DNA from 3 places in the Peribacillus phoenicis genome. Region 1 is predicted to be linked to each of the others. Evidence: riboswitches for the same ligand, from Rfam matches in the RefSeq annotation. Region 1 holds a riboswitch; each other region holds the start of a gene.
The links. Region 1 has a riboswitch for preQ1 ahead of ABC374_RS00300 (QueT transporter family protein). Riboswitches for the same ligand answer to the same signal wherever they lie in the genome.
Positions count from the first base shown of each region.

Region 2: linked by a shared signal. The riboswitch ahead of queC (7-cyano-7-deazaguanine synthase QueC) and the one ahead of ABC374_RS00300 (QueT transporter family protein) in region 1 are both predicted to bind preQ1.
Region 3: linked by a shared signal. The riboswitch ahead of ABC374_RS18650 (VUT family protein) and the one ahead of ABC374_RS00300 (QueT transporter family protein) in region 1 are both predicted to bind preQ1.

Region 1 is NZ_JBDFMF010000001.1:61,264-73,194, reverse strand. It holds gene ABC374_RS00335 (iron-containing alcohol dehydrogenase) at 1-1,067, shown strand, start outside; gene ABC374_RS00330 (ATP-binding protein) at 1,080-2,693, shown strand; gene ABC374_RS00325 (sigma-54-dependent transcriptional regulator) at 2,698-4,128, shown strand; gene adhP (alcohol dehydrogenase AdhP) at 4,171-5,184, opposite strand; gene ABC374_RS00315 (DUF3892 domain-containing protein) at 5,460-5,756, shown strand; gene ABC374_RS00310 (hypothetical protein) at 5,838-6,650, opposite strand; gene ABC374_RS00305 (YbaK/EbsC family protein) at 6,788-7,309, opposite strand; PreQ1 riboswitch class I at 7,480-7,524, shown strand; gene ABC374_RS00300 (QueT transporter family protein) at 7,531-8,016, shown strand; gene ABC374_RS00295 (TVP38/TMEM64 family protein) at 8,140-8,796, shown strand; gene ABC374_RS00290 (PAS domain S-box protein) at 8,911-10,542, shown strand; gene ABC374_RS00285 (cadherin-like beta sandwich domain-containing protein) at 10,594-11,931, opposite strand, start outside.
Region 2 is NZ_JBDFMF010000001.1:3,808,523-3,820,453, reverse strand. It holds gene ABC374_RS18740 (C40 family peptidase) at 1-768, shown strand, start outside; gene ABC374_RS18735 (poly-gamma-glutamate hydrolase family protein) at 765-1,403, opposite strand; gene ABC374_RS18730 (CapE family protein) at 1,487-1,636, opposite strand; gene ABC374_RS18725 (gamma-glutamyltransferase family protein) at 1,706-3,289, opposite strand; gene ABC374_RS18720 (CapA family protein) at 3,364-4,647, opposite strand; gene pgsC (poly-gamma-glutamate biosynthesis protein PgsC) at 4,658-5,107, opposite strand; gene pgsB (poly-gamma-glutamate synthase PgsB) at 5,123-6,304, opposite strand; gene ABC374_RS18705 (hypothetical protein) at 7,094-7,309, opposite strand; gene ABC374_RS18700 (methyl-accepting chemotaxis protein) at 7,751-9,430, opposite strand; PreQ1 riboswitch class I at 9,616-9,658, shown strand; gene queC (7-cyano-7-deazaguanine synthase QueC) at 9,714-10,379, shown strand; gene queD (6-carboxytetrahydropterin synthase QueD) at 10,379-10,849, shown strand; gene queE (7-carboxy-7-deazaguanine synthase QueE) at 10,842-11,570, shown strand; gene ABC374_RS18680 (DUF4260 domain-containing protein) at 11,615-11,931, opposite strand, start outside.
Region 3 is NZ_JBDFMF010000001.1:3,801,714-3,807,622, forward strand. It holds gene ABC374_RS18630 (DUF421 domain-containing protein) at 1-588, shown strand, start outside; gene ABC374_RS18635 (alpha/beta hydrolase) at 692-1,438, opposite strand; gene ABC374_RS18640 (PadR family transcriptional regulator) at 1,749-2,069, shown strand; gene ABC374_RS18645 (hypothetical protein) at 2,431-2,580, opposite strand; gene ABC374_RS18650 (VUT family protein) at 2,602-3,144, opposite strand; PreQ1 riboswitch class I at 3,195-3,237, opposite strand; gene ABC374_RS18655 (SRPBCC domain-containing protein) at 3,522-3,971, shown strand; gene ABC374_RS18660 (SRPBCC family protein) at 4,000-4,440, shown strand; gene ABC374_RS18665 (HD domain-containing protein) at 4,620-5,591, opposite strand; gene ABC374_RS18670 (hypothetical protein) at 5,637-5,909, opposite strand, start outside.

The DNA of each region.
Region 1 (11,931 bases):
TGGGTGCCAAAAAGGCGCTGATAGTAAGCGACTCCGGGGTGGCCAATGCTGGCTGGTTAGATAAAGTCATTAAATTCTGCCAAGATGCAGGCCTTGCTTTTGCTACCTTCATTGAAATGACGACCAATCCGAAGGACAGGGAGATCGAGGCCGGCTGTTTGGCATTTAAAGAACAAGAATGTGATGCCATCATCGGGTTGGGTGGAGGCAGTGCTTTGGATGTCGCCAAAGGGGTTGCCCTTTTAGTAACGAATGGCGGCATCATCAGTGATTATGAAGGGGTTGATAAAGTCCACTCTCCCCTCCCGCCCATGGTGATGATCATGACCACTGCAGGATCGGGTTCGGAAGTATCCCAGTTTTCGGTGATCGTCGATTCATTCCGCGAGAAAAAAATGACGATCATTTCAAAATCACTCGTCCCCGATATTGCAATAGTCGACCCTGGTACCTTAACCACCTTGGGACCGGATTTGACAGCAGCTACGGGAATGGATGTTTTAACCCACGCCATTGAATCCTATGTTTCAATCGCTGCGACACCTTTGACAGATGTACAAGCTAAAAACGCGCTTTCCATCGTTTCCCGTCACTTACGCCCCTCTGTTGCATCCAGGCATAATGAGGAAGCAAAAAAAGCGATGGCGATGGCGAGCCTGCAGGCTGGACTGGCCTTTTCCAATGCCATTTTGGGAGCTGCCCATGCCATTTCACATGCCCTAGGCGGCAAGTACCTCCTTCCGCATGGTGAAATCAATGCGATACTCCTTCCCCATGTCATGGATTTCAATCGAATTGCCTCACCAAGGCGATTCCGCGAGATTGCCGACATCATGGGCATCGATACACGAGCATTGACCGAGCAGCAAGCAGGAATGGCAGCCATTAGCTTCGTAAGGGAATTATCACAGGATATAGGGGCTCCCAAAACTTTAAGTGATGTCGGCATTACGAAAGAAATGATAGATCCCATTGGGATGACCGCTCTTGAGGATGCCTGCATGATCACAAATCCTCGTGATATGTCATTAGAACAGATAAATCAGCTGCTTCTTACAGCCCTATAAGAGGTGAAAAGCATGAACAAACTTGAAATGATAGATTTAATGACAGGCGTTAAATCTTCAAAGAAAACGTATTACACGGAACTTAAGAAAACCGTGGATCAGCTGAAGAAGAAGAATATGCAGCTTGAAATCATGAATGACATCACTAAAAATATGAATATGGACATCGACATCCAAGAGACTCTCCGAAATGTTATTGCAAAACTTAAGCAGCTCATTACCTTCGATGACAGTCATTTTGTCATATTGTATGAGGAAGAACCTGCCCTGCTTCACATCTGCCCTAATGGTCACTGCGAACTTGAAATGGATCCCAAAAACTTGTTACACCCTTTTCAGGATTTCTCATCGGCCTTGAAGGACAAACAGCCGATTCAGGTGGAAGTTAAACGGCTACCGGAATTCCCAGAAAAGGAACGTCTATTATCACTTGAAATCGAATCACTTCTATTAGTCCCTTTATACGGAAAAAGTAAAAAAATCGGAATCTGGACTTTCGGCAGGAAGAAAAAGAAAACATGGCATGAAGATGAACTTGAATTTCTTGAGCAACTATCCAACCAGCTTGCGTTAACTTTGGAGAATGCCCAGCTTTATAAGGAAGTTCTTCATTCCAAACAGGAGTGGGAGGATACATTCAAGGCAGTTGAGGATATGATCATCGTCTTTGATCACAAAGGAACGGTCTATCAATCCAATGATTCAGCCAGGGACTTTTCCGACCTGCTTGCTTTAATTGAAAAATCCCAATCTCTGATTCAAGATACCTTTACGTGTAATAAGCCAGGGTTTCAGGAAATTCTCCTTCAGCATGATACCATCTTGGAAATGCATGCCTACCCGATTCAGAATAAGGAGCATCAAGTATATGGGGTCATTGCTTATTATAAAAATGTCACCGAAAGAAGACAGATGGAAGTCCAGCTATTGCATGCCGGGAAACTTGGGGCGATTGGTGAAATGGCAGCAGGGATTGCCCATGAATTGAATAGCCCATTAACGGCCATTCTTGGTAACTCACAAATTTTATTACGGAAAACCCCAAAGGACAATCTGGATTATATGCTATTGGACGATATTAAGATTTGTGGGGACCGATGCAGGCAAATAGTGAAAAGCCTGCTTACCTTTTCAAGGCAGGATGAGTATAGATTCCACTATTACTCTATTAACGAAGCCATTCACCAGGTTCTGAACCTATTGAAGTTCCAACTTGGGAAGAAGCAAATCTCCCTCCATCTTACCCTTCAGGAAGACCTTCCTTTCATAAAGGGCAGCCAGCCGCAGATAGAACAGATCATCATCAACTTGCTATTGAATGCCAAGGACGCATTGGATGAGTCCGCCAAAACGGAAAAATCGATTGCGATCACTACCTATACAGAAAACAAGTTCATGGTGGTTCAGGTGACTGATAACGGAACGGGGATTGAAAAAGAACGCCTGCCCTTCATATTCCATCCCTTTCATACGACTAAAGATCGTGAAAAAGGTACAGGTTTGGGGCTGTCTGTAAGCCTCGGCATCGCCAAAGACCATGGCGGAAAGATCGACGTTTTGAGCACACCAGGACAAGGAAGCACTTTTTTCCTGAGGCTTCCCTTACAAGGAGAGGAAAGGGGATGATAAGGTGGTTCATTTACTTGTGGTAGACGATGAGAAAGAGGTTGGGACTTTTCTATCCCGCCTTTTTACGATGAAAGGTTACCTCGTACAAGTTGTGAATAGCGGCAAGGAGTTTCATGAGATCGATTGGAATCAGCAGCGTTTTGATGTCGCAATGATAGATTTGAAGCTTCCGGATTGTGATGGGCTTTCCCTCCTTCAGCACCTAAAACAACTGCAGCCGCGGTGCAAGGTACTGATCATGACCGGATACAGCACCGTCAAGACCGCTGTTGATGCAATGAAGCTCGGCGCGAGTGATTACATGGAAAAACCCTTCGTGGATATTGAAGTACTGGAAAGGCAGATTGACAACCTATTGAATGAAAATGAAGCTTTAAATCAGCATTTCATCCATAAGCTAGCCGAGGATTCAGGACTCATTGTCAGTGAAAGTCCTTTAATGAAAAATTTGATTGAAATGGCTTTCAAGGTGGCCCAAAAATCCGTCAATGTATTAATTGAAGGAGAAACCGGAAGTGGTAAAGAAGTGCTTTCCCGCTTCATCCACATTGCCAGTCCCCGGAACCATGAACCTTTTATCGGCATCAATTGTGGAGCGATCTCTGAATCCCTGCTGGAAAGCGAATTATTCGGTCATGAAAAGGGAGCTTTCACAGGAGCGACCCAGCTGCGAAAGGGTTTTTTCGAAATTGCAGGGAACGGGACGCTTTTCCTTGATGAAATTGCGGATGCGAGTCCCGCCATTCAAGTCAAATTGCTTAGGGTTTTGGAAACACGGGAATTCATGCGGGTTGGCAGCAGCGGGACATTACGGACGAACGCCCGGTTAGTGGCGGCCTCCAATGAAAATCTGCAGCAGGCAGTGGACAAGAATAAATTTCGGGAAGACCTATTTTACCGACTGAACGTCGTGACTCTGGATATCCCGCCATTAAGGAGCCGAAAAGAGGATATTCCGTTGCTTGTCGGTCACTTGGTTGAGAGAAATGGTCATGGGGATATTTCTTTTTCCAATGAAGCCATTGAAAAATTACAGCAATACAACTGGCCAGGCAACATACGCGAACTTTCTAATGTGGTCATGCGCACGCTAACTCTTGCAGACAATAAGGCGGTAATAACCGCCAATGATATCTCACTATCCAACAGCCAGATCACTCCTGACAAAATTGTGTCACCTAATGAGATTCAGTCAACTGAAAACCTTCTTGAAGAGTGGCGAAAAAGGCTGGTGGCTGACTTTAATGAGAAGGATGAACTGATGCTTGAAGAAATCCTTACGGAAATCAAACAGCTTCAATCAACAATTGGAAAGGAGCTCGTCATGCAGGCACTGCAAAAAACCTACGGCAACCGGAATGAAGCTGCCAAACGCTTGCAGATATCCATAAGGAAATTGCGCTATATATTAAATGAGAAGAGCCAGACATAATAAAAAGGAGGATGCCCCGTTCCAGGGCTTCCTCCTCTGTTCCTATTCTAGCGTCAATACGATACGTCCGTTGATTTCTCCCTTTTCCATCATGGAAAACACGTCATTGATTTCATCAAGCCTTCTTGTTTCAATATTCGTTCTGACTTTTCCATCAGCGGCAAATTGAACAGCTTCCTGTAGATCTTTTCTCGTCCCAACGATGGACCCTTTTACAGTTACCCCATTTAACACTGTATCAAAAATCGGGATTGGAAGTTCATCATTCGGCAATCCGACTACGACAAGTGTACCGCCCCTCTTGACTGAACTGTAAGCCTGTTCGAATGCTTTTTTCGTAACCGCCACAGAAATGGATGCCTGCACACCGCCAACCTTATCCTTTATGGCCTGTACAGGATCGGTCTTAAGCCCATTAACCGTGTAATCCGCCCCCAGTTCCGTTGCCAGATCAAGCTTATCATCTTGAATATCGACAGCAATAACATTAAAGCCCATCGCTTTTGCGTATTGCAGGGCAACATGTCCCAATCCGCCAATTCCATAAATCGCTACCCAATCACCAGGTTTTGCTTCTGATACCTTAAGCGCCTTATAAGTCGTTACACCTGCACAGAAAATCGGTGATACCTCCGCAAAGTCAAGCCCTTCAGGAACCTTCACCACATATTTGGCAGGTGCTTTACAATATTCCGCATACCCGCCGTCCACGGAATAACCTGCATTCAATTGATCCAAGCAAAGCGTTTCCCTTCCAGTCAGACAATATTCACAATCGCCACATGCCGAATAAAGCCATGGGATCCCAACACGGTCACCCACTTTCAAGGAAGTTACGCCTTCTGCCACCTTTTCTATAATACCCACACCCTCATGTCCGGGGATTAGCGGAAGCTTGGGTTTTACCGGCCAATCACCATGGACCGCATGTAGATCGGTATGACACACGCCACAGGCTTTAATTTTCACTAATATCTCACCATATTCCAATTCCGGGATGGGTACTTCTTTAATCTCAAGTTTTTGGTTAAATTCATTGACGACCGCCGCTTTCATTGTCTTGACCTGTTGTTTTGCATTTACAGTGCTTGCCCCTTGTTTTACATTCATGATTCATTTTCCTCCCTTAATGCAGTGGATATTATTTCTTGCTACTACTTACAAGATGCAAGTGCCATGCCACTGCAAACAGGCCAAGAAGACAGCATTCACTTAAAAAAAGTGCCGAAAAATCGGCCCATTTGGACGAAATAACGGCTCAAGTTGGACGAAATCCGGTTTGTATATTGCAGAAAAAATGGCTCACCCTATAAATAGGAGGTGTCCAAAACATGGACCAATTTGAAAAAGCCTATGAATCATATAAACAGCAGGGAACACCGCAAGCAAACCAACCTGATTCAGCAGGAAAAGAAGAAATCATCGCCGTAAGGAAAAATGAAGAGGACAATATTATCGCCATCAAGACGAACTCCGGCCGCGAACTCGACTACCCCACAGCCCTTGCGGAAGCAAAGGCGGGCAACCTGGCCAATGTTGACGTCTTTCATAAATATGGACGTGACATATTGCGGAGTGAGCCCGATGGGATAAAGGAAAATAACCTGGATCAACTGCCGGAGTTTTGAATTTTCGGGGAGACTGCCTGATATGGGCAGTTTTTTTCTGTCTGGATGAGCTAAAAAAGAACCAGCATGATTAGCCGGATCTTATTTTTCGTAAGGATAGGATTCAGAGATTTCGAGCAGTCGGCCGCAGGACTCGACAACCTCGATGATTTCCATCCATGACATGTCCAGACCCAGTTCATTAGCATGGGAAATCTTATCCCGTAATTTCCGGATGGCGTTCGCATCCTTCTTCCCTTTACTTTTCGAAGGGATTTGGAAGAAGCACCTCAATTCTTTATCTTTATGTATAATATCGAATTTATCACTGATTTGCAGGCACTCTATTATATTGATATCCTCATTTTTATCGATTCTCCTTCTATATAATTCGGTTGCCTTTTCTAAACGGTCTTCGCTGATCATTGGATACCAGCTGCCATCGCCGAATCTATCCAGGATGATATCACTCATCCTCATTTCCAATAAGGTAATATATCCGAATATCAGCATCCTGATCGGAGGCTTTTGAAGGTCGGCATGGGTAATCAACATTTTAATTGAATTATTCTCTAATACGAACACCCTTGTTTTATTCTTGAAAATATGGAGAAGCTGGATCAAAGGGGTTGAATCCGAAACCATTTCCCTTGGTGAAAAGCTTTTTAAATATTCAGAAATACTTCCTTCACCTAGTTCTTCCCTTTCGATATACCCGATGATTTCCCCTTGATCTTTGACTGCCAATATATCAAAATTCTTTTTTTCCAATGCTTTCTGAATATCCAGAGCCAGATCATTTTTATGGCAAAACTCAAGCTCCTGGGCAATGCTCTTAACCGTTATATTTTCTTCATAAAGAGTTTTAAGACTAAGATAGCTGCTATTGCTTTTTCTTTCGCTTCCATTTAACATCTTTCAACCTCCGCTCAGGAACACTTTCTGCCCGTTTTCCGCTTTAATCATAGAAATGCATGCGGCCCCCACAAATAAAGTCCACTGCAGTGGACTCAATCCCAATCATGTTAATCTAATTTTTTGGCACCCATTGATCAAATGCCATCAACTGCATTGCCTACCGCCGTTTCCTCATTCTCCTTTTCTTCCCAACCCTTACAAACATCCACCCAATCCTTTGCACCTGAATATTCAAACAATTCAGCGAGTGTAAGTTCTATTGCAGAGTTCGCACTGCCGCAAGCCGGGAACAATGACTCGAAGCGCTTCATCGATACATCAAGAAAAACAGCTAAATCGTTTGCCAGACCAAACGGGCAAACGCCTCCGATTGCATGACCGGTCTGTGCAAGGACTTCTTCAGGCGAAAGCATTCGTGCCTTGAAACCGAATGTCTGACGAAATTTCTTATTATCCACTTTGGCGTCCCCTGCGGCAACTACCAAAATTGCGGGTTCACCTTCCCCTTTAAAGGAAAGAGTCTTAGCAATCCGCGCTGGGATAACACCGATGGTTTCCGCTGCCTCAATCACCGTAGCACTCGATGTTTCGAACTCCTTTACGTCGCCTTCCCGATTCCATTGTTTAAAATGGCTTTTGACACTCTCGATCGACATTTTATATTCACTCCTTTGACGTACATATTAAAATAATATCATCCTTCATTGCAATAAATCAAAATCCTATTGTGCTACTTCTCCTGCTTGGAAACTAATAAATTAAAACCATTCTTTACAAATTGACGAAACAAGCTTACATGAGATACTATTAAACATCGGGTAAACGCCTACACGTGGTTCGTAACCATCCCACGATAAAAAACTAGGGAGAGAGTAAAATGAATGTTCGTACACTCGTGATAAACGGGTTATTGGCTGCCTTGTATGTGGCGGTCTCATTGGTGTTTAAACCAATAGCTTTTGAGATGTTCCAATTCCGTGTACCGGAAATGTTGAATCATCTGATTGTATTCAATAAAAAGTATATCTACGGTATCGTTGGCGGAGTCTTCATATCGAATCTGCTCTTTTCACCGATGGTACCATATGATTTGATTTTTGGGGTGGGGCAATCCCTGCTCGCCTTATTGCTTGTCATTTATGTATCTCGTTTCATAAAAGGCATTAAAGGACGGATGATCGCCACGATTATCTTTTTCACGTTCACAATGTTTTTAATTGCAATTGAACTGAACCTTGCCTTTGGCTTGCCATTCTGGCTAAGCTGGATGACTACAGCTGTCGGTGAGTTCGTTGTCCTCCTAATTGGAGCGCCAATCATTTATGGAATGAACAAAAGAATTCAGTTTGAAAAGTGGCTTTAAAAGGAATCTTCGCGCCGTTAAGCCACTATAATGGAAAAGAGCTGTCTGCATGATGCGGCAGCTCTTTTTTTTCACCAATGAACTCGAAAATGATAAACTATTAGTAAGAATGGTGGTGGCCCTTTGAAAAAAGTCCTGACCATAATCGGTCTACTTGTAATTGCAATATTTATATACTCTAATGCAGAGCTGTTCACATTAGTTTGGAAAAGTGACCTAGATTCTGTTATTAGCATATTGAAGGAAAACCTTTTGCTTACATTTATTGTGACATTCGTATTGATGTTTGTACAAAATTCTTTTACAATCATCCCCTTAATTTTGCTCCTGACTATCAATGTCACGATATTCGGATTCATATATGGCTATCTATGGAGTTGGTTTACAAGTGTGGTTGCCTCAGGATTCATTTTTTATGCAGCAAGAAACTGGTTTCAGGAGCTTCTCTTAAAGAAGGTTGGCGAAAAATGGCAAGAAACCGTTGTGGAGCATGGCTTCATGTACGTTTTTACAGGCAGGATTTTCCCGCTTATCCCAACAAGCTTAATTAACTTGGCAGCTGGAGTCAGCACTGTCACGTTCAAGGATTTTTTATTAGCGACGGGGCTTGGCAACCTTATATACTTTTTCTTCCTATCGCTGATTCCCTATGGACTGCTATCTGTTGAAATGAACCAATATACGCTAGCTGCACTCGCACTCCTCTTCTTACTATTTTTCATTATCTATAAGCGTGCAAAAAAGAAAAAGAAACTTACCTTCTTCAGAAAAAACAGGTGACCACATTGGCCCTGTTTTTTTATTTAGGATTCTGCATATATTTTTTTTCGATAGTTTGTTAAAATGTGTATGTAATTTTACCTTTGAAATGTCTTAAAATCAGGGAGAATCTCCATGTCCAAACGCTCCATCTTAGCAATATATATCCTATCCGGGATTCTTACATTAGTCGTGTTCGACTATTTTTTAACTACAAATATCCAAAATAAAGAGGTCTTTATTCAACTTCAAAGAGTGGAAGGCTTTGTTTTCCTTTTATCAATAGGCTTGGTCTTATATCTTTATTTAGCTAAAAGGGAAGAATTCAAACGATTAAAAGAAGCGGAACAACGCCGGCGTACACTCATCAATTCAATGGTGGATTTCGTTAACTTCAAGGATGGTGATGGCCGATGGCTTGAATCCAATACTTTCGGGCTGCAATTATTTCAATTGGAGCATGTAGATTATAAGGGAAAAAGAGACAGTGAGCTCGCAGAATACTCGGAATTTTATAAAGAGTCGTTGATCTACTGTGAAGTTTCCGATGAAGAAACGTGGGTAAAAGGGGAAATCACACGGTGTGAGGAAATCATCCCTCTTCCCGATGGCAATCACAAGACATTTGATACGATCAAAGTTCCCCTGTTCAATGAGGATGGTTCACGAAAAGGCTTAGTCGTCATTGGCAGGGATATTTCTGAAAGGGTTGTCGCGGAGAATCAATTATTCGAAAGTGAACAACGCTATAAATCATTGTTTGAACACAACCCATATCCGATGCTGATGCTTGATTTAAACGGAATGATCACGACCGTGAATCCTAGATTTGAAACGGTAACAGGTTTTCAACAGGAAGAAATACATGGCGCCTCATTCATTAATTTGAACTTCTCAGCAGAAGACGCGGAATTGATCCGTACATCTTGCCAATATGTCATGGAAAACCATAAGGGGATCAAAAAAGGGAAAGATATAGAATTCCTGACGAAGTACGGGAAGTCCATCTTACTTTCTTGTACGTTTGTCCCGATGATGGTTGGCGAGGATTTAGTCGGAATCATTACTTATGCTAAAGAGGTCACTCAAATCCGGGAAACCGAAGCACGCTTAAGAAGAACCGAAAAATTATCGATAGTCGGCGAACTTGCCGCAAGTGTGGCCCACGAGGTACGAAACCCGCTGACTTCTTTAAAAGGTTTCGTCCAGCTGCTTAAAAAGAGCGACCATCCCTATGAACAATACTACACAATCATGTTAAGTGAGTTGGACCGGATCAATCTTATTGTAAGCGAGTTACTCGTTCTGGCAAAACCACAGGAACTTCCATTCAGCAAACATCAAATCATCGACCTGATGAATGATGTCAAAACCTTGTTGAAACCAGAGGCGGACTCGTACCCCACCCAAATATCAATATCTGTTAAAAACGAAATACCGCTTCTATTATGTGAGGGAAACCAATTAAAACAAGTTTTCATAAACATGCTCAAGAATTCAATGGAGGCATCCGCCGATCACATTTGGATTGATTTCGAACGCATGGACAATAACCTTTCCATCACCATCAAAGATAATGGAAGCGGAATTGAAAAAAACCGGATAAAGCATCTTGGAGAACCTTTCTATTCTTCTAAAGAAAAAGGAACCGGATTAGGACTGACAGTCAGTTGCCGAATCATCGAGGCGCATCGGGGAAAGGTCCGCTTTAACAGCGAACTAAACCATGGAACCGAGGTCCAAATCATGTTGCCCATAAAATTATGAATCCGAGGACAAGCCTAAACCTTGTCCTTTTTTGCAGGATTCAGAACGACCCTATTTAAACAGGGAGGTGAAGAAATCCTTTATATTCCCAAAGAATGACACAGTCTCGACAGGCTGTTTCACATTAACCCGGCCTTCTGTATCATTGGATGTATCGCTCACTTTCTTGCCAGCCGTACTCATTTGTGTTGCCTCAACTTCCGCCTCTTTTGTTTTGACATCATCCACGGTTTCTTCCTCATCCATCTCCACCTCCATATCCTTTTCGAAAACAAGGACGTAAGTCCGGCGCTCCCCATCCTTTGATACGGTAACGGAAATGGCCGTCTTCGCTTTATCCTTGATCTTCACTTGTTTACTGCTCTCACCGTCATATTCAATCGTTGCTCCGCTGGCATTTGTCGCTGCATCCATTTCGACTGAAGAAATATCATTATCGACCTCGATATGATAGGTATGCTCATTAGATTCAAAAGATTTGTTCCATACTCCGGTTGATACAGTCAGATTGTTCAACACTGGTGCATTATTGCCTTCCTCGCCTAAAGAATCTGCTGACGCTACCTTCTCTATAGAATCCGTTTTAAGTTTTTGTGTTGAATTACTTTCAATTTGCTGTGCTTTCGGCACTTGGCTGACACCACTGCTTGGTTTTAGATTATTGGAGGATTCCGCTGATGTTAAAGGTGATTTACTCCCCTTATCCGAGGATTCTGCTGATGTTAAAGATGATTTATTCCCCTTATCCGAGGAAGGTTGAGCTTTACTTGTTTCTGTTGATGGCTCCTTTTGCACTTCGCTCTCTTTAGGAGCATCATTCGATTCGGTTTCCTTGGCTGCAGCCCGTGTAATCGTAAGCGTATAGGTTTTTTCATCTCCATTTTCTGCTGTAACGACAATCTTCACCGTTGTCTTACCGACTGGAAGGCTAACCTTTACACCGGCACTGGTAGCATCCTTTCCATTCACCTTTACAATTGCGGTACTGTCACTCAATGTCGGAGTTACCGTAACGGACTGGACTTCATTTTCAACTGAAGCATTATAAGCTGTCACTTTAGAATCGAATGTTAATGAGCCTTTTGATAATCCAATCGATGTTAAAAGGTTATCATCACTTTCAAGTTTTTCGACCTTGAGAGTATAGGCAACCGTTTCATTTTCCCCATCGCTGACGGTGATTTCAAATGTATTCAGACCTGTTTGAAGAGTTAAATCCTTCACTTTACCATCTGTCATTTTTACCCCATTCACGTATATGGCTGCATTCTCGTTAGGGCTTGCTGCAAGCAATGTGATCTTTTCCACATCATTCCCCACTGCCGAACTATAATCGTGTACATCTTCCGAAAATTTTTGATCCAGTTCTATCCCTTCTATTTCTAGCTT
Region 2 (11,931 bases), 3.7 Mb from region 1:
GGGATGGATACAGCCACTCCGAAAATGGGGGATATTATATTCTTTCTGGAAAAAGACAGCTTAAAAGTCGTGACTGCGGGTATTTATGTCGGCAAAAACCAATTTGTCAATTCTGGATACGGTGCAGAAACGGTTCAGGTGAGATCCACTACAGAAGATTACTTTGCAAAATTCCAAGTGGCTTACAAAACATATACGCCTAAAGGAGAGCATATCGTCCAAACGGGAGAAACGCTTAAAAGTATATCGGAGAATTACAGCATTTCCATGAGTACGATCAAGAGTCGTAACGCTTTAACTACGGATGAGTTGATGCAAGGGCAGTATCTTCAACTATACAGCAACCCGTTATATCCGTTTTATGTAAACCAGGAGGCTGCATATGATAAAGCATATGATGTCATCAAGTATGCATACACTCTACGCGGATTCAACTATGTTTTCGGTGGAGAAGATCCGATGATCGGAATGGATTGCAGCGGATTCATTTATTGGGTCATGAAGGAACAGGGGCTTTCAGTAAAACGGGGTTCTGCAGCAGATTACTTCTCATTGCTGCCCAAAATCGAAAATCCAAAGGCAGGGGATTTAGTGTTTTTTAGGGACACAGGAACAAGGCTGGGTGTGACCCACGTAGGTATTTATCTAGGTGATGGCCGTTTTCTCCATACAACGGAAAACACGGGCGTTCATATCTCCAATCTTTCGTCAGATTATTTTGCCGAGAAATTCGAAAGCTTCGGTCAAGTTGAAAGCCTTATGGACTAAGAAGGCCATTCAATCTGTTTATATTCAAGAGTCGCTTTTTCAATGGCAGTAACGAACCGTTTAAAAAGATCACAGTGATTTACCCTGTTTTTACTGGTAAAGTCATCACCTTTGAAAAAGCTTTTTCTAAGCTTAGTGGAAAGTTCCAATTGCACGCCTGCACCCGTTTTGGATTTGTTGGTGATGTTGTTTACTTTCATCCCTGAAAGGTGCTGCGGTGCATGATCAGTTTGAAATCCAGCTTGGTTAAGGCATTGCTGAAGAAGTTTCTTAAAGGGTTCGTTCCTTCCGCCAATGTAAACCAGCGCATTATGTACGTCGTAGTGGCCATGAATGGAAAGGGTGGTTTGTGCGTTCGCTGCCATTGAAACGCCGACCGGTTCATTGAACAAGTGGGATGTTATATGGAGGACCTGGTTGCCCCTTGGTTTAAGACCTTCGAATAGATAGGTGCTTGCACAAAGTCTCTCTCCAAGAGCGGCTGCAATATCGCTAGTTCCTGGTTCGATGTTCCCGCCATGTATGGCTAGAACTGCAATATCAGGATTCCTGTGATGAACGATGATGCGGTAATCGAGGTCTTCTTGTTCATTTTGCTCTAGTTCAATAAAATCAGTATAGTTATTTTCCTTCATGGTTAGCCTCCGTATCTGTACTGGTTTTAATCTTTCGCCCTTTGACGGCAAAAATAAAAAAAGCGGGGATGCCCCGGCTTTTTTCATTTTTCGACAGTCGTATATTGTTCTATCTTTTTTTGCTCGTCGGGTGTTAACGTTTCTGTCCGTTTAAACGTATTCATTGTCACAAGCAGGGCAGCTATTATAAAAACGGGTATGACCCAGCTTGTTATTTTTTTTACGATATTCATATTCTAAGTCCCCTTATACATCGCTAAAATTCATGTGATATTTAGAAAAGGAGGAGCTGGATTGCTCGTTTATTGCTGAGCTTTCCAGCTTCCATTTCTTCGTTTATCCCCAGCTCCGGATATTTGTCCATTTTTCTCGTTTTTAACGAGTGCTTGAACCCCGCCATAATACATGGGGGAAATCTTCTGAATGACTTCATATCCTGAATCTTCCAAGTCGGATATTGTTTCATCCGAAAGCTTGGCTTCTGTATAAATCTTCTTTCCATCAAAGACGAACCGATTACGGTCGACGATATCCTGAAATGTTCCTTCATTTTCTGTATAAGAATAAAGAACCTGCATCAATACTTGCGGAATCCTATCACCGCCTGGTGAGCCGATCCCAATCGATTCCCGCCCAGGTTTCTTGAGAATGGTCGGAGCGGTGAAAGTTCTTGACCGTTTATATGCCTCTTGAGAGTTCAAGCCGGACCTGAAATTTTTCAATTGATCATTAAGGAAAAATCCATTCGTATAATCCCCAGATCCGAAAAAGTTACTGAGCGTATTTGTTGTGGAAACGACAGTGCCATTCTTGTCCATTATCACAAAGTGTGTCGTACTTTCATGTTCTTCGGAACCATTCGATTCTTTATCTTCCCATTTTTCACTTTTGATCTTATTTTTAAGATTATCCAAGTGAATGGGGGAGAGCAATTTTTCCGCCTTGGAGTGACTTATTCCATCTCCAACATGGGCGGACCGATCTTGATAAGCAGTATCCGTGATGCCCCCCAAGACTTTCATATAAGCTGATTTACTTGAAGAATCACCTAGGTTCATTTCCTCGGCTAGCTTTAACATTTCAAGAACTGTAATTCCTGAAAAGGGCGGAGGGGCGGTAAAAACATCATAACCGGCAAATGCTCCTTGGACCGGCTTCCGTTCTTTCACCTCATAGCGCTTTAAATCCATCAAGTCGATATCTGATTCTCTTTTAATATCCCGCGCAATTTCCCCTTTATAAAAACCATCAGGACCTTCCTGCTGGATCTTCTTCAATGTTTCGGCAAGTCTTTCTTGGGCGAGGGTTTTGCCTGGTTTAATGGCATCACCATCAGGATAAAAAAGTGAAGTCGCATCGGAAGATATCCTTGGCTGAGCCGCTTCTAATCGTGATGATAACGATTCGTCGACTTCAAATCCGTCTTCAGCCAAATCTATCGCCGGCTGAAGAAGATCTGCCATTGGAACGCTCCCATACTTATCACTTATAACCTGCATGCCGGCCACTAAGCCAGGAATCCCTGTATCGTGTCTTGAACTTGGGTCTTCCGGAGAGGATTCACGATAATCGATAAATTCGGGATCGCCGGATTCCGGGGCAATCAGCATACCGCCGCCGCCACCCACGCCAGATCCATAAGGTTCAACTACACCTAATACATACGATACCGCAATGGCGGCATCAGCCGCCGTTCCGCCGTTTTCCAATATATCCATACCGACATCTATTGCGATTGGGTTTGAAGAACTGACCCCATATGATTGTTCCGTTTTACTCTTTATCGGATCATTCGTGTCAGAAATAGGGGGTGTCTTCGAACATCCAGCAATATATATGAGCAAGCTTAGGGATATGAGCACTTTTCCCGTCATACGGTTAATCATCGGTTGTTCCCCCTTTTCGTTGAGCTTCTAAGTTGTGTGTCTTCATTCTTCAAATAGTAGTGACAAAGCGTTCCTTATTGAATGGGTTGCATTTCCTGTTGTTTAGCTTGTACGGCCTTTTTCTCTTGTGCTGCTTTTTTCTCCAGTGCAGCTTTCTTTTCCATTGCTGCCTTTTCCTCTTGTTCACGTTGTGCCTTATGGTCGATTACCTTCTTGTGATCCAAGGTAATCTCGATGCGATCCTCTTTTTTCGACCACTGGACTTTTTCACTCGTTTCCTTCGTCAACTGTCGGTAAACACGTGATTTGTCAATTGAAGAGGTAGCTGGCCTTGGTGTTGCTTCTTCAATTTGCAGTGGTACGACATCGATTGTAGCTTTTCCGTCTACCGCTAAATGGTATTGAACCATAGCTGAATCCTTTGTGCGTGTCCAGCCTTGATCGAATATGAAATTTCCTAAGCTATAGAAAATGATTCCATCTTTATAAACATCAAACGATTGAAGCACATGGGGGTGATGGCCGATGATGATGTCAGCCCCCGCATCGATGATAGCCTTAGCCAAGTCTTTTTGACGAGCGGTTGTTGATGTTGAATACTCTTGTCCCCAGTGCATATTCACCACAACCAAGTCTGCGTTGCCTTGCTTGGCATTCCTTGCTTTGCCGATCATTTCAAATAATATATCAGGGTTGGAGTTCAATAGTCCGGCTTTATCATTTTTTGACACGGCATCCTTACCGTAAATATCTGTGAAGCCAAGTGTTGCGACACGTACGCCATTAACATCCGCATAGTCGATGCTGTTTTTTGCTTCGGCAGTGTTTGATCCAACACCGACATAGTGCATATCCGCACTTTTGAATTCATCAATCGTGTCAAGAAGTCCTTGTTCTTCATAGTCCATCATATGGTTATTGGCTAAAGACACCACAGAGAAGCCAGCATCTTTAACGGCTTCCACACCATTAGTATTCGAGTTTAATCGGATGGGCGTATCTGCTTCCTTGTAGTTAGATACCTCTTCTTTTAAAGCGGTATGTTCATAATTCCCACTGACATAATCTGAATTGGCGAAATATGGCTTCATATACCGGAAGAGGTATTCATACCCGTGCCTTTCCGTAACTTCTTCAACATAACGTCCCATCATCACATCACCGACCATTGTCATTGTCAATGGTTGATCGGATTTTGGAGCGGTTGTTTTCACTTCCTCAGCCCGTCCCATCCAAGTGGTAATGACTAATGCGATTAGTAATATAGGTAGTATGATTCCAGTGTATTTAAGATTCTTTTTCTTCGTGCGTTTAATAAAGATAAGTGTTTTTTCTTTTGCATTTAAAGTCCGTTTCATTTTTTGCACCTCAGAATAGGTAGTACACGTTCATTAAACCGAAAGTTAAGCCGGATAATAAAAGCGTGCTGCCAAGTGTCAATGGCATTCCTTGTCTTTGTATGGTATTCGCTATCAATCCAGGTACGATTATACCGATTCCCCGAAACTCGAATATTTCAAATGGCATGACGGGGTAGACTAAGTCCAATAGTAGTTTCAAGCAAATCCCGGTCACCATCATGGCGGCGAATTTTCTTCTTCCATATAAAATCACCCATCTTGAAAGGCCGTGAGTGACGATTAAATAAGTTACCACACTAATGATCAAAATGGTCAGCATGATTTCCCATTGATCAAATACTAATGCCAAATAACCTGGCACGATAAGTCCTGCGGGTACGACACCCGTCTTTTCTGAAAATATAAGGCTAAGCGTTACTCCAAGTACTAGGGCTACATATAAATCCGATCCAAACATTAAGGTTCCTCCTACTTAACTTGCTTTTTGCTTTGTTTTAGATTTCATGAATGCTTCAATTAATGGTTCCGCTGCACCGTGAATATTCCCGACACCGTAGACGATGCGATTTTTCATCAATGGGCGGAGACGGGCCACGATTTCTTCAGTTGACCAGTTTTCTAAATCCCAATATTCTTTAGTATCCAATTTCCCTTGCTCGAATACCCTTGTAATCGGTGATGTGGTTTCACCAATGGCAATGACGATTTCAGATTTTATGTAAGGTAATACATCTCTAGCAAACTGCTCAGTACGGTCCACACGATCGGCACGGCAATTCATGATGACGATAGGAGGTTCTGTGCTGTATCCGAACGTATTGACACGTTCCCATATGTTCAGAGTAGATGACGCGTCATTTGCAGCAAAGCCATTGACAAAGAAAGTTGGCTGGATGGGATCTCCGAATTTGGTGATCCGCATGGCACCTGGATCGGGATGCGCATTCAACATGCCGCGAAAAGCCGTTTTTTCATCAATGCCCAAAGCTTCAGCAACGGCCAAGGCCAGTGATGCATTATCAGGAAATACCATATAATCGAATTCACGCAGGAATTCTTCCGAAATTCTGGAATTGTCTGCAACGATCACTTTTGTGTTGCGTTCTTTGGCAATTTGCTTGAAAAAGTCCAAATATTCACTTTCGATGGTTATTAAGTGACCATTATGGGGAATGGTAGCAGTGAAGGCTTCAGCAACCTCATCCAAAGTCGGTCCCATGACATCCATATGGTCCTCCAATACATTCACGATGACCCCAATGTTTGCCTGTATCATTTTGTTTTGGAAGATTAGTTGATAGTCAGGCTGTACGGCCATGCACTCACAAACCAGTGCTTCTGTGCCTAAGTCGGCAACTTCTTTAACTACACGCCGTTGTTCTCCTATATTGGGTCCTTCCGGGCGGCGTACAATCGGTTTTTCCTTGTCGGTAAACCAATAGATCATTCTTGCTGACGTTCCGGTTGTTTTACCTACTGTTTTGTATTTAGCTTCCTGGATCACTCCTGTAATTAGACGCGTTACAGTGGATTTCCCTCGAATCCCATTCACATTCACACGTACCGGGATGGAGTCGAGACGCTTCTGATGGCGTTTTTGTTCAAAAATGCCATAACCAAGCAAAAAGATCGCACAAATAAATATTGGTGCCATTTTTTAACCTCTCTTTTTTTCAAATATTTGAATTACTGAATACACACTACATGATTTTAAACTTAATAGGCAAGAGCCAATTATTCTATCGTAATATAGTTATTATTAGCTTTTTCAAATAAATGTATATTGGAGTGTAATAGTATCTAATGGGATAAATTGTTTTATGAGTACAAAGATATGGCTGGAAATCAAGAGAATCCTCGGTTTATTTACACTAAATTATGGGAAGTTTAATAAAAACCCATTTTGGTCAGAATCAAAATAGATTCATGAGCATTTGAACCTAATTCATAATGGCTATATTTGAATAATAATTATTTTTGAAAAGTGAGGTTTATTACAGTTTGTTAATTGTTTATACCCATTGTTTGACATAAACGTAATAATTTTTATGCATTTGTCATTCAATGTGAAATATTGCATCTAACGACTCAATTAGTTGAACTCTTTTGAATATGGATAAAGATGAGTAAAAGCACACATCTCTTTTTTTTAATGTTTTTCGGTTTTCTCTTCGGAAATACCCATGGGCCTATAATTGAACTTTTACCTAAAACATGAAATAAACTAAAGTTAACCCATTTTTTTAAAAAAATACCTAGTTTCTTCTATAGATATAGTGTTTATAGAAGAATGAAAAATAAAAAAAGCTCAGAAGTATTTCTGAGCTTTCGGCTTATATATTGTAAATGAATGGAATGGTCACGGATCTCCGTTCATCCTGGAGATTTAACGTTTGTGGGTCTTGAGCTACAGCATGCGTAGCTTATTATGGAAGGAATCAGATTAACTGGATTTCTTTCTGTCAGAAATCTCAAGGTTGGAGCCCTTTTTACCGCCATCAATCACATAAAGTCTAGGAGCTAATCTCCTTCTTTTTCCTTGATTGTCAGGATTCATCTTCATATAATTTTCGTATTCTTTGCGAAAGAACTCTTCGGTTTCCCGTTCCAGTGCTTTTCTTTCGTTAAAATCTGCGATGAATTTGAAAAAACGTTTCATATGAATTCCTCCTTATGGGGTTAAAAGGTCTTGGTTTAATAGTAACATATCATTAGTTGATTTTAACCTTTTTTTACAAATTTGGAATGGAAATCGTGTTTTTTTGAGAATAAAGTTGTAAATGGTTTGATTCAAGAGAAAGCATGCAATGGATCCTTACTGAGTATAAGTGCCCGTGCATGGTGTTGAAAGGAAATTTCGGGATTTGCAGTAGCAGGTATTGGAAGCAATGATTATTTAAGTTAAAATATTCCTTTAATCAATTATACACTAAATATTCTGAAAACAAAGGGAAATATCCACTTCCAGCCGCTTCTGATAGATTCGTTTTTTAATGGTTTATTATTGTGTATAGTTATTTATTCCCCGAATAAACGAAAATGAAACAACATTATAATGGAAGGGAAAAAGCAATTTCCCGCATTCGGGAAATTGCTAGTGTCATAATTGGAACTTCTTAACCTGTTCAGTGAGCAGTTCTGCCGAGGATGCAATTTCACTGGCATGATTCGTGATTTCATCCATCGAAGAGCTGGATTGCTGAGCGGAGGCGGAGACTTGTTCGATTCCTGCCGCGGACTCTTCAGAAACGGCTGCGATATCTTCGATAGCCTGATTGATTTTTTGGCTATTTGTGGAGATATAGTTCAATTCGTCTGTTATATGCTGTATTTTCATTTCCATATTCCCGACAGAATGATTAATTGTTTCAAAGGTTCGGCCTGTGAGCGTAATTTGTTTTGTGCCTTCATCCACTTGTGTGTAACCATCTTCCAGGGAGTGGACGACCGTTTTTGAACCTGTTTGAATGGCGGAGACAATACTGGTGATATCCCCAACGGAGTGTGTGACCTCTTCAGCGAGTTTCCGCACTTCATCGGCGACGACGGCAAAGCCCCTGCCATGTTCACCAGCACGAGCAGCTTCTATGGCTGCATTCAGCGCCAATAGATTGGTTTGATTGGATATATCCTTGATGACCTGCACAAGCTGCGAAATTTGCTGTGATTGAGAATCGAGCCCTTTCACTTGCTCTACGGCATTTTTGACAATCCCATCAATACTTTGCATCTGTTGGACCGAACTGCGCATTAAAGTGGTGCCCTCCTTGGTCAAGGAAAGGATTTCGGTTGAACTGTTAGCTACATCCACCCCTTCTAGGTGGGCAAGCTTAATCCTGCCGGTGAAATCATCCATGATGCGAACCATTTCAGATGCCCGGTTGGCTTGTGACTCCGAACCTTCCGAAAGTTCATACATCGTAGTCGCTATCTGTTTGCTGCCCTGCTGGACTTCATTTGCTGATTGAGTCAGATCTTTACTTTGGTTGGAAACGGATTGCGAAACACTGAGCATTTTTTCGATCGTATCACGAAGGTCTTTCTGCATTTGATTGGCGGATACCGTTAGTTCGCCCATTTCATCATTTGACTTTTGCTCCAGGGGCTCATGATTCAGCTCTCCTGCAGCCACCATTTTCATCCTATCCCTGATTTTAAGGAGGGGGGTGGTAATGAGGTTGGCTGTAACAACCGCAAGGACAAGGCCAATAAGGACTGCCGCAATGGATATGATGATACTTGTCGTCTTAACCGATTTCCCGCTGGCGATGACGGTTTCACCAGAAGCGACAATCAATTCCTCGCGTTCCGAAGCAAGCTCCTTGAAACCCTCCATTACTTCATTGCTGATTGGCGCCACTTCATTTTTGAGTATCTCTTTAGCGCGTTCTTCATTTCCTTTTTCATATTGTGTAAATACCCGATCTACAATCATCGTCCTCCAATCCACGCTTTTCTCGATCAATTCCTTCGCTTTATCAGAATCGCTTAAGGCTAGGAGTTCCTCCTGGATGACCTGGCTTTCTTCAGTATATTGTAAGAACCCTTCTTTATAACTCTCGTCACCATAAAGAATATAGGCCCGGGCGTATGCGGTTCTTTGTGCTAGATTGTATAGGAGCTTTTCGTCTTGGATAAGAAGCGGAAGTTCCTTTTCGATGATATCCTGGGAATAAACCAGTGACTTGTTGCTGCTATAAATGTTGAATGCTCCTAAGATGACACATAAAGATATGATGAGTGAAAATGCCACCAATACCTTTGCTTTAATGCTTTTCAAATTATTGGACCCCTTTATCGATATTTTATTCACACTGTTTTATCGGATAAATAAAAGGATATTTAAGCAATGAAAAGTTAACCAAATTTTCCATCAGGTCTAATGTTCTCTTAATATAAACATCTTGATTTCTTATCGTTTTCAAGTTACTATTGACTTGGAAAAATATAATATTCCGCGTTAAGGCGGAAGAGGTTCTAGCTACCCTCTCAAAAAAACTAAGGAGAAACAGTGCTCTATTCTTAGGGTGCTGTTTTTTTCCGTAAAAAGGAGTTTTATAGAAATGAAGAAGAAAGAAAAGGCAGTGGTTGTGTTTAGTGGAGGTCAGGACAGTACGACGTGCCTGTTCTGGGCGATGGAGAGATTTGAGGAAGTGGAAGCGGTGACGTTCGATTATAATCAGCGGCATAGCTTGGAAATCGAATGTGCTCAAAACATTGCCAAGGAATTGGGCGTGAACCATCATATCCTTGACATGTCGCTGCTGAACCAACTGGCACCAAATGCGCTGACGAGAAGTGATATTGCGGTGACGGACGGAGAAGAAGGGGAATTGCCGTCGACGTTCGTACCAGGGAGGAATTTGCTGTTCCTTTCGTTTGCCGGAGTGCTGGCGAGTCAGATTGGCGCTAAACATATTGTCACCGGTGTCTGTGAAACGGATTTCAGCGGATATCCGGACTGCCGCGATGTATTCATTAAATCATTGAATGTGACCTTGAACTTGTCGATGGACCAGTCATTCGTGATTGATACGCCGCTAATGTGGCTTAATAAAGAGGAAACATGGGAGCTAGCGGATCAGCTAGGCGCGTTCGACTTTGTCCGCGAAAAGACCCTGACTTGCTATAACGGAATCATCTCCGACGGCTGTGGAGATTGTCCGGCATGTAATCTGCGGAAAAAAGGACTGGATGACTATGTAAGCAGACGGAAGGTGCTTTCATGATGTACGGTTTTACGATAGTGGATAAACTCCAAAAAATAGATGAAGATATTCAGCGCAGCCAATTGAAGTATACAAACAAGAGGGTTCTCGTGAGTAAGGAATTCACCTTTGATGCGGCACACCATCTGCATGATTATGAAGGGAAATGCAAGAACCTGCATGGCCACACGTATAAGGTCATTTTCGGATTAAGCGGGTATACAGATTCACGAGGGTTGATGATAGATTTTGGGGACATCAAGGATATATGGAAAAATGAAATTGAAATCCACCTGGATCACCGTTATTTGAATGAAACCCTGCCGCTCATGAATACAACAGCTGAAAATATGGTTGTCTGGATTTATGAAAAAATGGCCGAATCCCTTTCATTAAAAGAATATGAGGGTGCTAGAGTCGAATTTGTTCGACTGTACGAAACGCCGACAAGCTATGCCGAAGCCAGAAGGGAGTGGATGGAAAGTGAGTAAACTCCCTGTTATGGAAATCTTCGGGCCGACCATCCAAGGAGAGGGAATGGTCATTGGCCAAAAAACCATGTTCGTTCGGACGGCCGGCTGCGATTATTCGTGTGCCTGGTGTGATTCCGCATTTACTTGGGATGGCACCGGTAAGGAAGATACCGTCCAGATGACTGCTAGAGAAATATGGGATGAGCTGAAGCGTATTGGGGGTTCTGGTTTTTCCTTCGTGACGATATCAGGAGGAAACCCGGCTCTGCTGAAAAACCTAAACGGCTTGATAGCGATCTTACATGAAAATAAAATGAAAATAGGTGTCGAAACCCAAGGGAGCAGATGGCAGGATTGGTTTCTCGATATTGATGAACTGACTATTTCACCTAAGCCGCCGAGCTCTGGAATGAACACGGACTTTACGGTGCTCGACCAAATCATCTCGAACCTTGCCAATCGAAATCCTGAAAACCATGTCTCATTGAAGATCGTCGTCTTTAACGAGGAAGATTATCAATATGCCAAACATGTACATGGGCGTTACCCGGATATTCCTTTTTATCTGCAGGTCGGCAATGACGACAGCCGGACGGCGGATGATCGTCAATTGATCAGCGGCCTATTGAAGAAGTACGAAGAGTTAATTGATAAAGTGATAGTAGATGATGAATTGAATGATGTGAAAGTCCTGCCCCAGCTGCATACCTATATATGGGGAAACAAGCGGGGCGTGTAAAGTAAAGGCAGTGTGATGTTTAATCACACTGCCTTTTAAGCATATTACAACCTTTGTATATGTGTAGCTTTGAAGGATGATGTGTATTTAAGGCCATATCCAAATAAGCGATCCATTCCTATATGCGCTGTCCAAATTAAACCAATCAGCATCAATGCATCCGACTTTAGGAAAATGGATAGCAAAATCGTGAAGATGGACAGGATATAAGTATGAAATAAGTTATAAACCCTTGCTCCAATCCGATCATTGATCAGATAGGCCAGCATGGAAACATCAGGCGATAAAATCAATAGAAGGAAAATCCACCAGCTGAATTCATATAACGAATAGATGTAAATCACCGCTAAAAAGACCATGA
Region 3 (5,909 bases), 3.7 Mb from region 1:
CAGTTAAGATTACTTGATTTCATAATGGCATTAATTATTGGAAACATTCTTGCCCACCCTTTGTCAGATGAACAGTTAGGTTTGAAGGGCTCAATGATTACGACCTTTGTTTTAGTGATTTTATATATAATTAGTGTGTTTACGGGTCTTAAGTGGGGCAAAATCCGAAGGTTTTTTGACTCCGCCCCCTTTCCACTTATCGAAAATGGACAAATCATTTACAAAAGCTTAGCAAAAGCCCGAATCTCCATCGATTTTTTATTATCGGAATTAAGAAAAGAAAAAGTCGAAGATATTCAAAAAGTGTCCCTCGCACTATGGGAACCGGGTGGTACCATTTCATTGTTTTTATACGCTCAATATGAAGCAGTAACCCCAGCAGATATGCACCTAGAAACAAATGCCTTCGCTTTTCCTAAAACGATTATTAAAGAAGGGAAGATCGATTCTAAAGAATTGAAGCGGGGCGGCAAAGACGAAGCATGGCTTAAAAACAGAATCAAGATAAAATATAATGCCGATGTGAACGATATTTTATTGGCAACTCTTGATAATAACGATAACTTAAAGGTCTTTTTCTACAAATAGATTTTCAGCCAAAATAAAATCCCCTCAAGCATTGTGTTAAAGCCTACATATGAATGCAGGCTTTACACAGGTTCAACTTAAAGGGGATTTATAAACTCGCTTATTACTCCGACCAATTCAGTGTATTCAAGAACTTATACACATCTTCATACACCTGTTCACGTTCTTTGCCCAATGTGATAATATGACCTGATTTTTCATACCATATCAAGTGTTTATGCTGCGTATCGACTTCATTGAAAATCGCTGTTGCACTCTCCGTATAGTCGGGATCATCCAAGCGCCCTTGTAAAACAAGAGTTGGTGATGTGATTAAATCTAAATTTTCACCTGTCTCATTAATAATATTCAGCACATCTTTTAGTTGAGGCATAGGCTCTTCTTCCAGCAGCTTCACTTCTGCAGCAATTTGGTCTGCATCTTTGCCCTCAAATTTCTTATAAGCCTGTGCATAATTGAGCAAGCGGTTCTTTTGTCGATCGATACTTTTCCCTTGCGTCGGAGCGCACATTGAAACTACGCCTTTTACAGGCAATTCAATTCCCACTTTTAATGAGAACACTCCTCCTAAAGAAATTCCTACAACAGCAATTTCTTCATATCCTTCTTCTTTAAGGAATTTATAGCCATTAACTACATCTTCCCACCATTCCTTTGGACCAGTCTTAACGAGTTCCTCACCAGACACTCCATGCCCTCTATAAAGAGGTCCGTGGCAAGTATAGTCGAGATCATTCAAGTATTTCCCTAATTTCTTCATATCTCCTGTACTTCCGGTAAACCCGTGAAGTAAAAGAACAGCTCTCTTTCCACCAATATATGTGAATGGCTCTGGTGCTTTCACTTTCATCTATCTAGGACCTTCTTTCTTTGCTCTTGTTGATAAATAGAATCTAAATGATTTTCGAAAAAAAATCAATTAATACCCCTTGAGTAGGGATTCTTCTATCCTATTCCGTATTTTCATTAAAACAATTAAATCATGTATATAGTATCCTTACCACACTCTTCACAACTCATCCGTTCCGAAGCACATTTTACTATGATTAAATTTATTTAGCAATCGTCATTTAACCATTTTTTTTAAGAAAAGTAAAATGCACCTTGTGATACGATGTACAACGTATTACACTTTAAAAATGAAAAGGAGGAGAATTTATTTGGATAAAGAATTAATGAAGGGAAGCATTGACCTCCTTTTGCTTTCACTTCTTTCACAAAAAAAGCTATACGGCTATGAAATCACGAAGATCTTGAAGGAAATGAGCATGGGCAAATATCAAATAAGTGAAGGCACCCTCTACCCCGCCCTTAAACGGTTAGAAAAAAAAGAATTCATAAAAGGCCATTGGCAAGAGTCCGAGTCAGGCCGCAGGAAATATTATCATGTCACCGAAAATGGACAAACCGAACTTGAGCGGAAACGAGAATGCTTTTACTTCCTCGAAAAATTAGTTCGGAAAAGCACAGAGCAATTTTAAACAAAATACAAAGCTTCCTAGCCCCATTAATGGAATGGTGCAGGAAGCTTTTTTGATGTTTACTCGGGAATTCGGCCTGCACTCATAATTTCGCACTGTTTATTGGTGAAATTCGTGTTGCTCTCTTGATTTTGCACATTTACTCGTGAATTTCGCACTTTTACTCGTGAATTCGTTCTGCATTCTTAATTTCGTGTCGTTTACTTGTGAATTCCGCACTTTTACTCGTGAATTTCGCACTTTTACTCGTGAATTCGTTCTGCATTCTTAATTTCGTGTCGTTTACTTGTGAATTCCGCACTTTTACTCGTGAATTTCGCACTTTTACTCGTGAGTTACTCCGTTCACGCAAAAAAAGGACCTAATTTGGTCCTTTTTTGTCAATTCCTTTATGCTTGCGATAATTGGCGCAGGAGAGCTTCATACATTCCCCTTGAACATGCGCCCCATATTTTTCACGAAAGGTCTCGAGACAATAGCATTTATCTTTTTCTTTTTTGGTTCCATCCATGTAGTGCATCCCTCCTGGCATTTAACTGGAGACTACACGTTTCTCCAGTTCTACGTTGATTCGTCCCAAAAGTACGGCACCTATTGACTGAATGACGGTTTTCACGATGATTTGGCCGGTAATCGCAGCGGGTACTGCTTCCCATGGCAATATATTGGCACCCAATGGACTTAGACCAATCACGACAAATATCACCGAATCGAAAAACCCTCCAACGATTCCGCTGTAAAACACCCTCCAACTCATCGGGAGCTTTAAACGGGTATAAATTTCCGTGTCCGTCGTTTCTGCGACCATGAACGATAAGGCAGAAGCAAATACAATCAATAACGTATCCCCTAATAAAAATGATACACACGCAGATAAAATAAGTGCAGTGACGATACATATATAGGTCTTTGCGCGGCCGAATTTATTCTGGACCAGATCTCGGAAGATGAAGGTTCCCCCGATGAGCAATGTCCCCATCGGAATGATGAACATGCCAAAATGTAATGGCGCAAAAGCTGCTGTAACCACATTCGCCGTGATGATGGATACTAAATACAATAAAATTCTTAACATTTCTTAATTCTCCTTATACAGAAAAAACAGCACCCTAAGAAAGAGCACTGTTCTCCTTAGTTTTTTTGAGAGGGTAGCTAGAACCTCTTCCGCCCGAGCGGATTATCATTTTTCCTTATTTATCGTAGCTTGAAAGCGATTGGAAATCAAGAAGTTTCCATACGGCCCTTTTATGTCACGGAGAATCCGGTTTTAGCAATGCACTTCAACTCTTCTTCAATGCAATGACTTTGCCGATTTCTGTCGCAAAAAACTGCTTGACCGGCTGTATATGAAAGCCGACAATCAATGATAGAGTTAGGTTACGATCTTGATATCTTATTTGGCGAGGAGGAAAAAGAATTATAAAAAAAACTACGTTTGTCTATCCTATTTATATCGCAACCACACCAGAGAAGCTTTGGGAAGCCCTGACGAGTGGTGAAGTCACGAAGAAATACCACTTTGGATTGCAAGTACAGTCTGACTGGCAAAAAGGTTCAAGCGTCAAATATATGCTGGAAGATGGGCGGATTACTGATCATGGGAATGTACTTAAGTGTGAGCCGTTGCACCTGCTCTCGTATACATGGAACATGGCAGGAGACGAAACACCTCGCGAGCAGCCTACACGGGTCACTTTTGAATTACAGAAAATGGATGATTCGACTTTAAAGTTAACGCTTAGGCATGAGGAGCTTTTGGAGACAGATTTCGTATATGATGACAATACCTTTGAAGGCTTGAATAATGGTTGGCCAGCCATTCTGAGTAACCTGAAGAGCTTGCTTGAAACTGGAAGGACCCTGCCGCCAATATCAGTAGATTGGGATAGTGGAATACAATAAAAACAAATCGAAAGAGAGTTGATTTAGTATGGATACCCAAATAATTACGAAATTTAAGATAATCAAGCCAGCTAATGAAGTGTTTGAAGCCATAGTGAATCCTGAAAAAATCGGGAATTTCTGGTTCTCATCGAGTTCGGAAAGATGGGAACAAGGCCGGACGCCTACATTGAGATACAACGAATACGATGCTGAAGTGGTTATTAATGTAATGGAAGTCGAGGAAAATAGGAAAATCGTGTTTGCGTGGGGCGGAAATGATCAAGAAACGGTTGTTACCATTACACTAAAAGAGTTGGATAATACGAGTACAATTATTGAAGTAAACGAATCAGGTTTGAGTGAAGACGACCCTGAAATAATAAACAAAATGATCGGACAAAAGGAAGGTTGGGTTTATACATTAACCTGTTTAAAGGGTTATTTGGAAAATGGCGTTAATACTTTGAGAGCATCATTAGTTTTTTAATTATTAAAGGATGCTGGTTCAGATATATAAGGCATCCGTTAATCAAGCTCCTTCCTGGATGTCGATTGTCTAAATCAACTAATTTTTAAACGGGAGGAGACTTAGATGTTTCCGGAAAAAAACTCAAGGATGAATAACACCCTTGAGTTTTTGACTTTCCGTATGGTTTGACACGAAATTCAATCGGAAATCACTTTTAGATACATGCCCTTTGAAGCTTTTTTGTAGGCTTCAATTCCCATTTTCTTGACTTTGTCTGATAAACTGGATGCTCTTATTAATTGGGTTCCTTGAATAACGGAAGGATCAATGAGCCGCACTTTATTTTTCAGATAAAAATCGTAGTCCACTTGATTTTTTTTCACCTTTACGTTACCATGGATCCGTTTTAACAGATTTTGCACTTCATGGTCTTCAGTCAAGCTTAACAAGGACATGACTTCCTCATCTGTACCAAGTAAGTCATCAAGGCTGATCAGTTTTTTAGCCAAAGCCAATTTTAAGGTCTTTGCCAAAATTCCATAGCCATATATATTAAGCGGTTCCATGAAAAAATCAATAACTTCGCTATAATACGTTTTCACAAACCATTCAGCCGATTCAATATTATCCAGATACATCCTTCCATTTATTATGATTACATGGTTTAGAAAGTCATGAACGGATTCCAGTGTGATATGTCCATATTGATACATATCCCGGAGAGTATAATCTACCCGATCGGCACATAACTCAGGTGCTGGCTGTTCAAGCAATTCCCATTTTGATTGAAAAACATCTTCACATTCATATCCATACCTCTTCAGTATTAAGGGGATTTCGGATTCCATAATGACTTGTTCATATATTTTTTCATGATAATCTTCATCCTTACAATCCAGAACGAAATCAATTACATGTGAGAATGCAGTGTGGGATACGTCATGCAGCAAGCCCGCGATTTGTTCCTCCAATGACCCACCAAGCTCTTTTATTAAAAGCATCACACCAATTGAATGGTCAAATCGTGTGACATCCCACTTCTCATTAACTAAATAACTTGCCCCGCCTTGATGTATCCCCTTCAATCTTTGGACCGGTTTGCTTACTATCAGCTCTTCCAGAACTCCCTCTACAATGTGTTCCCCATAGATACTATCCAAAACTATCAATAACTGCCGCCTCCCCCATTAGTTACTCATTACAGGTAGGTGATTTCACTGATTTTTTTCTGTAAAAATTATTTCCCCCTTTTGATTTTGCTCATATTGCTTTTTTACCAATTTTTCCAATTCCTCTTCATCATTCAAATCGATATCACCCGGATTGTCCTCATCAACTCCCTCTATGATCATCATTTCATTTATTATTACCTGATCTCGTGGATACACTTTAAAAAAGTCTTCTACAGGTTTCTTTTTATCTTTATACGGTTTAGTGAATAAAAAATAGCCGGTCAGGACTATGGTAATTGAAGCAAAAATACCGAA